Regions from separate parts of the Planococcus sp. YIM B11945 genome, predicted to be linked through region 1. Evidence: riboswitches for the same ligand, from Rfam matches in the RefSeq annotation. Region 1 holds a riboswitch; the other holds the start of a gene.
The links. A riboswitch is a leader RNA that binds a small molecule or an ion and turns the genes downstream of it on or off. The one in region 1 is predicted to bind cobalamin.
Positions count from the first base shown of each region.

Region 2: it holds a riboswitch for cobalamin, as region 1 does, so the genes downstream of both, ACRRQV_RS07760 (ABC transporter substrate-binding protein) here and ACRRQV_RS10195 (acyl-CoA thioesterase) in region 1, are expected to answer to the same signal.

Region 1 covers NZ_JBOZWR010000004.1:456,570-463,976, reverse strand. Annotated here, with positions in the region: gene ACRRQV_RS10215 (murein hydrolase activator EnvC family protein) at 1-674, opposite strand, end outside; gene ACRRQV_RS10210 (DUF3934 domain-containing protein) at 1,235-1,420, shown strand; gene ACRRQV_RS10205 (DMT family transporter) at 1,532-2,482, shown strand; gene ACRRQV_RS10200 (Nramp family divalent metal transporter) at 2,749-4,020, shown strand; cobalamin riboswitch at 4,197-4,376, shown strand; gene ACRRQV_RS10195 (acyl-CoA thioesterase) at 4,534-5,019, shown strand; gene ACRRQV_RS10190 (ribonucleoside-diphosphate reductase subunit alpha) at 5,021-7,297, shown strand; gene ACRRQV_RS10185 (ribonucleotide-diphosphate reductase subunit beta) at 7,310-7,407, shown strand, end outside.
Region 2 covers NZ_JBOZWR010000003.1:671,729-679,135, reverse strand. Annotated here, with positions in the region: gene ACRRQV_RS07775 (antibiotic biosynthesis monooxygenase family protein) at 309-806, shown strand; gene ACRRQV_RS07770 (DUF1934 domain-containing protein) at 976-1,386, shown strand; gene argS (arginine--tRNA ligase) at 1,383-3,044, shown strand; cobalamin riboswitch at 3,090-3,276, shown strand; gene ACRRQV_RS07760 (ABC transporter substrate-binding protein) at 3,386-4,351, shown strand; gene ACRRQV_RS07755 (FecCD family ABC transporter permease) at 4,368-5,336, shown strand; gene ACRRQV_RS07750 (adenosylcobinamide amidohydrolase) at 5,338-6,801, shown strand; gene cbiB (adenosylcobinamide-phosphate synthase CbiB) at 6,795-7,407, shown strand, end outside.

The sequences.
Region 1 (7,407 bases):
TGTTCAGCTTTTAATTGTTTTACCAAGCCGGCTTGTTCTTTCTTCTGGCCATCAAGTGAAGATTTCAATGTGACCAATTCAGCACGGCGTTCTTCTTGTTTAGCAAGCTTTTCTTCCACTTGAGCTTTTTGTTCAGCCAGCAATTTTTTGTCGGCTGCTTGTTCGCGCATGATTTCACGGTCAGCATCGATCAACGTATTCACTGCAGAAAAACGGTCGATAAAATCGATAAAGCTGTTCGCTCCAAGAAGTACGTCCACGTAATCAACAGAACCGCCGCTTAATTGAATAGCGCGTGCACGTTCTTTCAACAATTCTTCGCGTTCTGCAATTTTGTGTTCCAATTCTTCAATCGATTTTTTCAACTCATCGATTTCTGTTTTTGTTTGGTCAATTTCAGCTTGGACACTGGAAATTTTCGCTTCCGTTTCGCCGATCTTTTTGTTCAACTCATCAATTTTAGCAGCAAGCTTCTCTAATTTAGAAGCGTTGTTGCTGATTTTTTGGGATTTATCGTTAATTCCAGAGTTTAACTGGTTTTGTTGTTGCTGTGCTTCTTGCTTTTTTTGTTCAAGCTCGCTTAATTTGCTTGCATTTGCTCCTGATGGCAATAAAATCGTCAACGCCAATACAGAAGAAATCCCTGATAACATCCATTTAGACTTTAAATTCAATTTCGTGTTCCCCTTTCAAATTTGCCGGCTGGCACTGTTTCTTTTATTTCACACTATTGTGAAGTAGGTGGGTTCGTAAAAAAATAGATCGATTAAAAACGCTGGAAACAAGATTCCTATATTTACCAAATGAACTTCTGAGTAGAAATCATTTCCTTATGAAAACTCACAAATAGTATTATAACATCTAAAAACCTTACTTTTATTACAGTTACGTATCATTTTATTACAAAGGCCGATTCGTAAATAGGCTAAGAGATCCATTTCTTTCTATTTTATAATACTTTGAACCTATAAAAGCCAATGAAAATATCAATTAATTTTCTTTTTAGAATGTTTATTTGCTATTTCTAACAAAAATCAAGAGGTTTAAAATGAAATAATACGGGTAAAATAAAAGGCTTATCTATATTTAAATAACAATTGGGGAGTCTAATGGAGCTCTAATAGATGATTGATGAGGAAAATAAGAAGTGAAAGTTCTAATTCCACCCGAAAACCTGTTATGATAGAGGGGATTTCCAAACGCACAAGGTTGGAAAAACAATGGAGTGATAATGATGGCTAAAAAAGTAAAGAGTGGAATCGGCCAAGGAACTGGGAAAAAAGGATGGAATCGGTGGAAAGTCGGGGCCAACAAAGCCAAAAGCGCTAAACCGTACATCAGCAAAGGCGCCAAAAGAGCAGCTGAACACAAAGCTGACGGCAAAACTATAACTGAACCAACTGAATGGATAGATGGATAAGAACGAACTTGAAGTTGTCCTCGCCGGCAACTTTTTTTGTTTTTTGTTCGCCGCTTGCTGTTGAATCTTCCATATAAACAAAAACTGGGATGAAGAGAAAGAAGGAATTTTATGAGCCGCTTCAAATTGTATATGGTCTTGGTTGTTGTCATGTTTGTATGGGGCATGAATCTTCCTGCCTTGAAATACTTAACCGCTCAAATGGGGCCAGTGACGATGACATCGCTGCGCATTTTTCTAGCTGCGGTTACCGTCTTTGCAATTTTGTTTATGATGGGGCTTGTCAGAAAACCGATGAAAAAAGAGTGGGGCTATATTATTGGCGGCTCTTTGCTGAATGTGGTGGCACACCATTGCTTTATCTCGCTCGGCTTATCGCTGACGACCGGAACAAATGCCGGTTTGATTCTTGGGACTGGGCCGATTCTTACTGCGATTTTCAGTTTGCTTCTTCTCCGTACCATTCCTTCCAAATGGCAATGGCTTGGTTTGTTTCTCGGCTTGTTCGGTGTGGCTGCCACGGTGATGGCGGGCAATACCGGACCTGCAAAAGTATCGCTTGGTGATGTCTATGTGCTGATTGCGATTCTTAGCCAAGTGTTGAGTTTCATCGTTATATCGAAAGCCGCCAAAACACTGGATCCTCGGCTTTTAACTGCCTACATGCTGATGTTCGGCTCAATTGGCTTATTTATGATAAGCCTCGTATTGGAGCCAGGGGAATGGAGAGCGTTCGGGGAGATGAGTTCGGCATTCTGGCTGCTGATTCTGGCATCCGGGGTTGTTGCTACTGGGATTGGCCATATGATTTACAATTATGCGGTCGGAGAAGCAGGCCCGTCGAAAACCGCTATCTTTATGAATTTAAATACGTTGTTCGGACTTTTAGGATCCGTATTTTTCCTGGGCGAAGTTTTGACCTCTCACCATTTGACGGGATTGATCTTGATTGTGGCTGGGGTCTTCTTCGGTTCCGGAACAGCGGAAGAATGGTGGAGACGAAAGATTAAAGCAAATGCCGACAAAGAAGAACGGCTGAAAGCCAGCAGGGCTAAAAACTAATCGAATGAAAATTTTATGAGCTTGTATGAAGAGATTTCTTTTCATATAAGCTTTTTTATTTTTTTGTATGCTTAACATGTGAGGTTTCTTATTATGCAGAACCAGAATAGTTTGAATACTCTTTTAATTTAAGTGAAAGGTGTATTATAATATTTTTAACAATTACTAGGAGTTCTGTAGTTCGCATCGGTTTGAGTTGGACATGGAAGGAGGCTTAACCGATTCCAAGCCGAATGAAGAAAAAATGCATTCAGGGAGGTTGTGCAATGGCTATTGCCCAAAATACCAAAAAATCAGCGCCTGTCGCTCCAAAGACATTTATGGGAAAAGCTAAAATGGTCGGTCCAGGGTTTGTAACAGCCGCAACAGGTGTTGGAACGGGTGATTTGATAGCGGCTCTTGTTGCCGGTGCGGCTTTTGGCACCACGCTCGGGTGGGCAATTTTGCTTGGTTCTTTGTTCAAATTTTATTTCACAGAAGGGATAGGGCGCTGGCATCTGGCTACTGGAAAAACCATTTTGGAAGGCTGGCATTCACTTGGCAATTGGGCGACCGGTTATTTCGGCGTCTATTCCATCATTTGGGGTTTCAGCTACGGCGCTGCTGCCATGTCGACAAGCGCTATTATGATGGTCACCATGTTTCCAATTATGCCGTTATGGGCTTGGGCCGTTATTCATGGGTTGGCGGGCCTTGGCTTGGTGCTGTTGGGCCACTATAAACTTTTTGAGAAAGTGATGACCCTCATGGTGGGCATCATGTTTGTTACGGTTGTGGGTTCAGCTATCATTCTTCTTCCGGACATCGGAAACATTGTCAGCGGTTTTGTTCCCCGCACGGGAGGCAGTTCACTGTTGTTGGTCTTAGGTTTGCTCGGCGGTGTAGGGGGAACCATTACAATGGCGTCATACGGCTACTGGGTACGCGAAAAAAACTGGGAAGGCAAATCGTGGATTCCAATGATGAGAATGGATTCCGCGGTCGGCTATATCATCACCGCAATTTTCACGCTATCGCTGTTGATCGTTGGTGCGGAATTTTTATTCGGTACCGGAATTGAAATTAACGGGGAAGAAGGATTGGTCACGCTAGCCAATCTGTACAGCGAGGAATTTGGTTCGTTTGCCCGCTGGATGTTTTTGATTGGCGCCTGGTCTGCAGCTTTTTCATCTCTGCTGGGCGTTTGGAACGGCGTGCCGTATTTGTTTGCGGATTTTGTCCGGATGGTGCGCAAAAACAAGGCGGATCCGGGTCACCAAGTGTCTAAAGAGGACAAAGCTTACCGGTTTTACCTGCTTTGGCTGACCTTTCCGCCAATGTTGCTGCTGTTTTTCGGCCAACCGGTGCTGCTGGTCATTTTATACGGGGCACTTGGCGCATTGTTCATGCCGTTTCTTGCAATCAGCCTGCTTTTTTTGCTGAATTCAAACCGAGTAGGACAGGGATTCAAAAACGGCTGGGTAGCCAATAGTGTGTTGGTGGCATCTGTTCTTATCTTCGTTATTCTCGGTGCAATCGAATTAATCGATTTGTTTTAATAAAAATAAAAAGTCAATTGGATGGTTCACGCGCATTAGTGGCACGGTTTCAAAAGGATATCTGGATGATGCTTTTCGGATTTTCAATTATTGGCGGACTTGTAAAAGAAAAAGAATTGATTTATAGTTTACACATACAGTATTTAGTGAATTGTATAAAACAAAACACAATATATAGTTAAACCGATAACGAAGGCGCCTGAAAAGGCTTAAAAGGGAATCCGTTGAAAATCCGGAGCTGTTCCCGCAACTGTAAGTGCTGACAAGCTATCACAAATCCACTGTTCAACGAACGGGAAGGAGATAGCAGAGGATGACGCACGAGCCAGGAGACCTGCCATCGTTATGTATGTTTATATTCTTCTCCGGGAGCTGGGAAGTATAACGAAGGTGTCTATGGAAAACAGTGGTCTTCTGCTGGTTTCAAATGGATTATTCTGCGTTTATGCCCTTATCCTCTCGCGAGCGGATAAGGGCTTTTTATTGTGCAAAAACAGGAGGACTGAAGCATCTATGAAAGAACTGTTGACAGCTAGCGTTTCGAGGACCATTCAAACGAGGCTCGTGCTGCCGCCTGATACCAATCACATGGGGACGATATTCGGCGGCACAGTGCTCGCCTACATCGATGAAATTGCGGCCATCACCGCCATGAAGCACTGCAAAAAAGCGGTCGTCACGGCATCGATCGACACCGTTAATTTCTTGTCGTCTGCCCGCGTGGGAAATGTCTTGAGTTTGGAAGGCGTTGTGATTTCAACCGGGCGGACCTCGATGGAAGTGTATGTAAAAGCGGAATGCCAAAGCATTGAAACGAGTGAAAAAACCTTGACGACAACCGCTATTTTAACCATGGTCGCTGTGGATGAAAAGGGCAAGCCGACACCTGTGTGCGGCGTGGCTCCGGAAACGGAATACGAGCAGCAATTATTCAAAAGCGCGCAGCAGCGCAAAGAACTCCGTATGAAAATCAATGAATTTGCGAAGGAGCTGGTGTGAGATGAACACACAAACAGAATGGAATTCCGTACGGAAAGCGCTAAAACGGGCAGAAGAAGTTTATAAACTTGATACAACGAAATTGCAGGATCAAATCAGTGACGCCGATTACATAACCCAAAATGAACAGTCGCTGATTTACGCATTGAACCGCATCTCCATGACAGAACCCAATTGGACCTTTGTAGCGGCAGAGCTGTATTTAGAGGGATTGTATCAAAGTGCTGCAAATAGCCGGAACTACGAAGCGGTTTTGAAATACGGAAGCTTTTACGAGTTGATTGAAAAACTCTCACGCATCGGCATTTATTCGAATGAATTGCTGGCGGCGTATACAAAAGAGGAAATCGATGCGCTTGGTTCTGAAATCGATCCAGAGCGGGACTTGCTGTTCAATTACATTGGCCTATTTTTATTGGCAGACCGTTATTTGGCAAAAGATTACGAAGGCAAGTTGTTTGAATTGCCGCAGGAGCGTTTTTTGGTGATTGCCATGGCGCTTATGCAAAACGAACCAAAAGAGCAGCGTTTGGCGTTGGTGAAGGAAGCCTACTGGGCAATGAGCCACTTGTACATGACCGTGGCAACACCGACATTGTCAAATGCCGGCAAAAGTTTCGGCCAGTTGTCTTCGTGCTTTATCGATACGGTGGATGACTCGCTAGACGGCATTTACTTGAACAACTGGGACATCGCACGCCTCAGCAAAGACGGCGGAGGCATTGGCATTTACTATGGCAAAGTGCGGGCGCTCGGTTCCGATATTAAAAAATTCAAAGGCAATTCATCCGGCGTCATCCCGTGGATCCGCCTGGTCAACGATACGGCGGTCAGCGTCGATCAGCTTGGCCAGCGCCAAGGAGCGGTTGCCATCTACTTGGATGTGTTCCACAAAGACATTATGAACGGGTTTTTGGACCTGAAAACGAATAATGGGGACGAGCGGCGAAAAGCGCACGACATTTTCACGGGTGTTTCAATTCCAGATCTGTTTATGGAGAAGCTGCAGGAAACCGACGAAAGCGGCCGCAGTATAGGAGAATGGCACACGTTCTGCCCGCATCAAGTCAAGCAATTAATGGATTGGAAAGACGACTCTGGCGTAGCGTTAGGGTTAGAGGATTTTTACGACGAAAAAGATGCGAAGTATTTTACTGAGAAATACGAAGAAGCGGCAAACAATCCTGTGCTGCCGCGGAAAACCTACCGGGCAATGGATATCATGGCACGTGTTATGGTATCGCAGCTGGAAACCGGCACGCCTTATATGTTCTACCGCGACGAAGTCAATCGCCAGAACCCAAACAAGCACGTGAACGGCAAAGGGCGCACGTCGATTTACTGCAGTAATTTGTGCAGCGAAATCACGCAAAACATGTCCGCGACAACCATCACAAAAGAATACACCGACGAAGACGGCAATCTTGTGATGATCCGCAAACCGGGCGATTTTGTCGTCTGCAACTTATCGTCGATCAATTTGCCGCGTGCGGTGAAAGCGGAAGTGCTGGAGCGGCTGATTCCGATTCAGATGCGTATGCTCGATAACGTCATTGATTTGAATACGATTTCTGTTGGGCAAGCGGACGCCACAAATAAGAAATATCGCGGAGTGGGGATCGGTTCATTTGGATGGCACCACTTGTTAGCGCTTGAAGGCATCCATTGGGAAACAGAAACAGCGGTGGAGTTTGCCGATCAACTATATGAAGAAATTGCCTACCACACCATTCGTTCTTCCATGGAACTAGCGCAAGAAAAAGGCGCTTACCAAGAATTTAATGGTTCCGAATGGGCGACTGGTGAATATTTTGAACGCAAGGGCTATGACAGCGCTCGCTGGAGCGCATTGAAAAACGAAGTGGCAGCAAAAGGCGTGCGCAACGGCTGGATGATGGCGGTGGCACCAAACTCGTCAACAGCGAAAATCGGCGGCTCGACAGACGGCATCGATCCATTGTACGCAGTTGAATTTGCGGAGGAAAAGAAAAACTTCAAATTCAAAGTGACTGCGCCAGACCTTGACCACAACACGTACGATTTTTACCGCCGCTCAAGACATGTGCTGGATCAGAACTGGAGCATCCGCCAAAACGCCGCTCGCCAGCGCCATATCGACCAATCGATAAGCTTTAATTTTTATGTACCGCACACTATCAAAGCTAAAGACTTGCTGGCGCTGCATTTTGAAGCGTGGCAGCAAGGGTTGAAAACAACGTACTATGTACGGAGCACCTCGCAGGCAGAAATTGAAGAATGCGCAGCTTGCCAAAGCTAAGGAGGAAGCAAAATGTCGATACATGCACCACTTAAAAAGATCAAACTGCTCAACCCCGAGCAGCCGAATAAATCCACCGGAATTTTGAACGGCGCGTCTTCCGGTCTCTT
Region 2 (7,407 bases), on a different contig from region 1:
CAAGAAAAGCAGGACTGAAGCAAAATTCAGTCCTGCTTTTTTTAATGGCTATAAAATCGAGGCAAGAAGGTTTTATTTTGTTCTGAAAATAGGGAGTGGAAAGTATTTTGGCTTGTTTGGAAAGTATTTCGGGCAAAACGGAAAGTATTTTGGTGCAAATGGAAAGTATTTGGCCGTTTCCGGAAAGTATATCCAAATAACTGGAAAACTGAAGACTGAAGTGAGTGGCTAGCCGAGGGTCTTAATAGATTCTTCACAGCGAAAACGATAAGATGAAGTGGAATACATAATTGGAAGAGGTGCTCGCAATGGAATTGTATAAATGGATAGGACATCGAGACCAAGGCGTAGCGATTCTCGCTGCCTTGCCGAACTCGCGGCTGATTTACTTGATGAACGGCGAAGAATCGGTCATTCTTTTTGAATCGGAAGGAAGCCAGCCTGTACAAGGATTTGAAGGGTACGAAGTGCTGGATGCGGTCGGAGATATAAATGACGGGTTTTATGCAGTGTTCAATAACATTCCGGTTACAGAAGAAGGGCGCGAAGTTTTCGAATCGCGTTTTAAAAACCGGGCAGGAAAAGTGGAAGAAGAACCGGGATTTGCTGCGATCCGCGTTTTGCGTCCGAAGAACTCGGATACGTATGTCATCCTGACTTTGTGGAAAGACGAGCAATCGTTTAAGGACTGGCAGCAATCACAAGCCTACAACCATGCCCATGCGAAGAGAGGCACCGAAGACGGCATCGACAAACAGCCGAATATTTTTGCGCGCCCATCGTTCGTTACAACTTATACAAGATAATAAGTTAGCTGAAATAAACGGCTGCGCCAGACCGGTAATGGTCAAAAGGTGTGGCCGTTTATTTGTTTTGGCCGTTTTTTCACAGGAAGTGAATTTGAAACTTCATTGAAAAGCTCAGGGGATTCACGCTATAATAAAAAGGTTATAAAGAGACGGGGAGGCGGAGCGCATGCAGAAATCGGTGATGATTAAACTGACAACGATTATCCGCCAGCCGGATGTGGACGATCAAGTGATGGAGTTGCGTTCGGAAGGCACGTTGACGGAGAAAAACAACCGGCGCTATTTGCAGTATGCGGAGCAGCAGGAAGAACTAGAAATCCGGACAATCGTGAAACTGAGCGACGATGAAGCGGTGATCATAAGAAGCGGCGGTTTGCAGATGCGGCTTCCGTTTTTATTACATAAAGAACAGACGGGCAATTTGACCAATGCACAAGGATCGTTCATGCTGACGACCTATGCACATGAATTAAGTGTCAGCGAGACCCGGTTTAAAGTCCGCTATGATTTGGCGATGGGCTCTGCCCATGCTGGAGAATATGAAATGGAAATACAATTTACGGAGGGCAAACAATGAATGCAGTAGAAAAAGTGCAGCACGCCATAAAAATGGCCATAAGCGAAGCGATTGAAAAAGCGGAATTAACGACAGAACCAGTGGTTGTCCAATTGGAATCGCCTAAAGACAAAACAAACGGCGATTATGCGACGAATATTGCGATGCAATTGACGAAGCTTGCGAAAAAGCCGCCGCGTGCGATTGCGGAAGCGATTGTCGCTAATTTGGATAAAGACGCAGCGAATATCGAAACGATTGATATTGCAGGCCCGGGGTTTATTAACATCACGATCAAAAAAGATTATTTGCTGGATGTTGTAAAAACCGTTCTTGAGCAAATTGAAGATTATGGCCGCAGCACTTCAGGCGGCGGGGAACGAATTCAAGTCGAGTTTGTTTCAGCCAATCCAACTGGCGACTTGCACCTGGGACACGCCCGCGGAGCTTCCGTTGGCGATTCGTTGTGCAACGTGCTTGATTTTGCAGGATATGACGTGTCCCGCGAATACTATATCAACGATGCCGGCAACCAAATCAACAATTTGGCTTTATCAATCGAAGCCCGTTATTTCGAAGCGCTCGGAAATCCAGACTCCATGCCGGAAGACGGCTACCGCGGGCAGGATATTAAAGACATTGCCGCAGCGTTAGTTGCAGAACACGGCGACAAATTTGCCCACATGACGCATGAAGAGCGCTACCAAGCGTTCCGCCAGCACGGCTTAAAAGTGGAACTGGCAAAATTGCAAAAAGACTTGGCGGATTTCCGCGTGGAATTTGATGTATGGTTCTCAGAAACGTCGTTGTACGAAAAAGGCGAAATCGAAATTGCGCTGAACAAACTGCGTGAAAACGGCCATATTTTTGAAGAAGAAGGCGCGACTTGGTTCCGTTCGACCACATTCGGCGATGACAAAGACCGCGTGCTGATCAAAAACGACGGTTCGTTTACGTATTTGATGCCGGATATCGCTTATCACGAAGACAAGTTGTCCCGCGGCTTCGGCAAATTGATCAACATTTGGGGAGCCGATCACCACGGCTATATTCCGCGCATGAAAGCGGCCATCCAAGCAATGGGCTATGACCGTGAAACCTTGGAAGTCAGCATCATTCAAATGGTGCAGCTTTACAAAGACGGCGAAAAAATGAAAATGAGCAAACGTACCGGCAAAGCTGTGACGATGCGGGAATTGGTTGAATTGGTCGGTCTTGACGCGGTCCGTTATTTCTTCGCGATGCGTTCCGGCGATTCCCATATGGACTTTGACCTTGATTTAGCGGTTTCGCAGTCAAACGAAAACCCGGTTTACTATTCGCAATATGCCCATGCACGCATTTGCTCGATTTTGCGCCAAGCGGAAGAGCAAGGGTTTGCGCCATCGACAGAAAACTTGAACTTGCTGACGCACGAAAAAGAAATCGACGTTTTGAAAAAAATCGGCGATTTCCCGCAAGTGATCGCAGACGCCGCAAAACTTCGCGCGCCTCACCGCGTGACGACATACATCCAAGACCTGGCTTCCAATTTCCACAGCTTCTACAATGCCAATAAAGTATTGGATGCTTCAAACGAAGACTTGACGCGTGCGCGCATCGCTTTAATTACTGCGGTGAAAATCACGCTTGCCAATGCATTGAAAACAGTTGGCGTAGCAGCACCGGAAAAAATGTAAGAGACAAGAAATCGTTTTGGTGTATAATAAAGGCGAAATACAAATTTCATAGCCCATCATAAAGGTGCTTATGTCTAAGAACATGAGTTAAAAGGGAAGCCGGTTTGATTCCGGCGCGGTCCCGCCACTGTAAGTGATAGCAATCTGCAACATGCCACTGAAGCAACGCTTTGGGAAGGCGCAGAAAGCGTTGATCACAAGCCAGGAGACCTGCCTTTATGAAACACCCACACGCTTGCGAGGACAGGCCGGGATGCGCATGTTTTTTATGTCGTCCTTTCAATCCCTCGCAGGTTTAATGCGGGGGATTTTTTTTATAGAAACGGAGGATTTCATTTATGGTGAAGAAGTATTGGAAATTTGGAATTAGTGCAGGACTGGCAGCGGCGTTATTAGCAGGCTGCGGAGAAGAGGCAGCTCCGGCTACAGAAAAAGAGACAGCAACGGAAGCACCAGCTGCAGAAGCGGCATTTCCGGTAACGTTGACGGATGAAGTAGGCGAAGAAATTGTCCTTGAAGAAGAACCGGATGCAATTGTGTCGATGGTTCCTTCAAATACGGAAATTGCGTATGAACTTGGCTTAGGCGAAAAAATGGTCGGCTTGTCCGATTTTGATAATTACCCAGAAGAAACGGCCGATGTTGAAAAAATCGGCGGGCAAGAATTCAATGTAGAAAAAATCATCAGCCTTCAACCGGATATCGTTTTGGCCCATGAGTCAGGTCTTGGTGTAGGCGATGCCGGGCTTCAGCAATTGCGTGACGCAGGCGTAAAAGTTTTTGTGGTCAATAATGCTGAAACTTTTGAAGAAGTGTATGAAACGATCGAGACAATCGGAAAAGCCACAGGAGCGACAGAAGAAGCACAGGCTGAGATTGCGGAAATGAAAGAAGAAGTGGCTGAAATCGAAGAGCAGGCTAAAACTGTTAAAGAACCAAAATCCGTTTTTGTGGAAGTAGGGGCAGAACCTGAGATTTACACTACGGGAAGCGGCACGTTCATGGATGAAATGCTGACGATGATCAATGCTGAAAACGTAGCGGGAGATCTTAAAGGATGGGTAAGCATGGATCCAGAAGCGATTGTTGAAAAAAATCCGGATGTTATTTTAACAACGTACGGCTACTATACGCCGGATGCAACTGAGAAAGTTCTTTCGCGCAGCGGTTTTGGCGAAGTGACAGCGGTAAAAGAGAAAGCTGTGTTTGATGTAAACTCGGATATGGTGACCCGTTCCGGTCCTCGTTTGACGGATGGCTTGATGGAAATGGCAAAAGCGATTTATCCAGAGGTCTTTAGTGAATAAAAGCTTTCTAGCCTATATTGTCTCTCTCTTGCTTTTGGGTGGGGCTGTGGTGCTGGGTGTAACGGTCGGAACGGTTTCGATTTCTCCGAGAGTGATATGGAATCCAGGATCGGATGAAATGGCTGCCAATATTTTATGGAATATTCGCATGCCTCGAGTTGTGTTGGCTGGTCTTGTTGGCGCTTCTCTTGCGATTGCGGGGGCTGCATTCCAAGGCCTGCTGAAAAATCCGTTAGCGGACCCTTACACTTTAGGAGTGTCATCCGGTGCATCAGTAGGCGCCGTAATGACGCTCTTTTTCGGCATTTCAGTGCCTTTTTTAGGAATGTATACACTGCCGGTCATGAGCATGATCGGCGCGCTGTTGACGATGCTTGCCGTTATGGGTTTTGCGCGGCTCGTCGACCGGTCGATGAAAATGGAAACCGTCATTTTAACAGGAATCATTTTCAGTTCTTTTCTTGGTTCGGCCATCTCGTTAATGATCGCTTTATCGGGGGAAGAACTGCGCCAGATTATCGGCTGGCTGTTAGGCAGTGTATCAATGCGCGGCTGGCCTTATGTTCAAATGGCGGCTCCTTTTGTACTGATTGGCTCATTTGTTTTATGGTGGAACCGGCGTGAATTGAATGTCATGTTGTTCGGGGAAGAACGTGCGAGGCATCTCGGTGTCGACGTCAAAAAAAGAAAAGCGATGATTTTGATCGGTGGTTCGGTATTGGCGGGCGCGGCAGTTTCCGTTTCTGGAACTATTGGATTTGTCGGCTTAGTGGTGCCGCATATGACCCGGCTGTTATGGGGATCTGATCATCGGCATGTGCTGTCATTATCGTTAATTAACGGAGCGGCATTGCTCATTCTTTGTGATTTGGTGTCACGGACTATCATTTCGCCATCAGAATTGCCAATTGGCGTTATCACTGCATTTATCGGAGCGCCAGTATTTGCGTTAATCTTTTTCCGCCAACGAAAAGGGAGGGTTTAATATGCTGCAAATCACCAATTTATCTGGAGGCTATGGCGAGAAAAACATAGTCAATGATGTATCGTTCCAGGTCGGAAAAGGCCAAATGCTCGGGATTCTAGGGCCGAACGGCAGCGGGAAATCCACGTTAATGAAACTCATCAGCGGGATTTTGCCACCAAAAAGCGGAACAATAGAAATCGGCAGGAAACCGCTCAACGAATTTTCGCCAAAAGAACTGGCGTGCAAAATGGCCGTTTTGCCGCAGCTTCACGCCCATGCGTTTGAACATACTGTCCGTGAAACCGTTTCTCTTGGCCGCTACCCGCACCAAAGCGGCTGGTTTTCTTCGTGGTCAGAAGAAGACGAAGCGGCCGTCAAAGAAGCGATGGAATTGATGGATATCGAGCAATATGAACACACGCTGATCGACCGCATGTCTGGAGGCGAGCAGCAGCGCGTTTTTGTGGCACAGGCGCTGGCACAAGACGCTTCGATTTTGCTGCTCGATGAACCGACGAACCATTTGGACATCAATCACCAAAAAGAACTGCTTGATACCATCAAAAAACAAGCCATCGATAAAGAATTGACCATCGTATCGATTTTTCATGACATCAACCTCGCTGCGATGTATTGCGATGAGCTTTTGCTGCTGGATCATGGCCGCGTCGAACGAATGGGCGAGCCGCATGAAGTGGTCCGAGAACAAGACATCGAAGCCGTTTACAAAACAAGGGTCAGCAACCATCCCCATCCGGAACTGCCAAAGCCGCAAATCACTTTATTGCCGGGCATTGAACGGCAAGTTGAACCGTTTGTGATCAAAGCACATGATTTTGCTGCTTCTTCGGAATTTGTGTTATACGAAAGCCCGATTCCGTTAAAAACGATTTCGTCCGCAGTCGTCAATGCAGGGGCGGGCTGGTACCGCACTTTTATGAATCGCCACGTGCCGTATGATTATCATATTGACGACAGTGTGCGGGAAATGGCGGACTTTATTGCCAAACGCGGCTTTAAAGCGACGGATACCGTGGGCATGATGACAGCGGTCCACACTGAAGACGCCGTCATCCGGGAATATGAAGGAACTTTCGGTTCGGTGATCGTTGCCATTACGGCAGGTGTCGGCAATGCGGTCGATGTGTCCAAGGCAATTGAACGCGCAAGCCAAGTTGGCACCATCAACACATGGATTTTTGTCAACGGCCGCCTGTCAGATGAAGCGTTTATCCAGGCTATGGTCACCGCAACGGAAGCAAAAACGAAAGCGCTGCATAACGAAGAGGTAATGGACCCTCTGACAAATACGATTGCCACAGGCACATCGACGGACAGCTGTTTAGTAGCAGCGACGCAGCAAGGCGCCGATTTGCCTTATGCCGGTCCGATTACGGAACTTGGAAAACTGATCGGCTACGGAGTTTTTGAATGCACTACCCAGGCTATTCGGCAATACCGAGTCGTGAAACAGGCATGGTAACGCATATTGCGGCGATTGCCCTTGGACTTGTCTTAGACCGGCTCATCGGAGACCCGCCGGAATGGCCGCATCCTGTGCGCTGGCTCGGGACGCTTATTTCAACGCTGACGAAGAAGCTGAATAAAAGCCCGAAAGCATTTCGCAACGGATTTTTCCTTACGATGATTGTAGCCGGCTTGGCTTTTCTGGCCGCCTATTGGATTGTTTCATTCGGCTATTCGGTTCATTGGCTTGTCGGAATGCTTGTGGAAGCGCTTTTGATTGCGTCAGGCCTTGCCCAAAAAAGTTTACGCCTTGCGGCAGAAGACGTGTACCGGCCGCTTGTTGAAAAAGATATGGTCCAGGCGCGGCAAAAATTGTCCTGGATTGTCGGCCGCGACACGGAACAATTGAATGAAAGCGAAATCACCAGAGGCGTGGTCGAAACGGTTTCGGAAAATACGAGCGACGGCGTCACCGCGCCATTGTTCTGGGCATTTCTTTTAGGTGCTCCGGGATTGTGGCTGTATAAAGCGGTGAATACATGCGATTCTATGGTCGGCTACAAAAATGCGGAATTTGAACGCTTTGGGTACGCCTCTGCCAAAATAGATGATGTTTTAAATC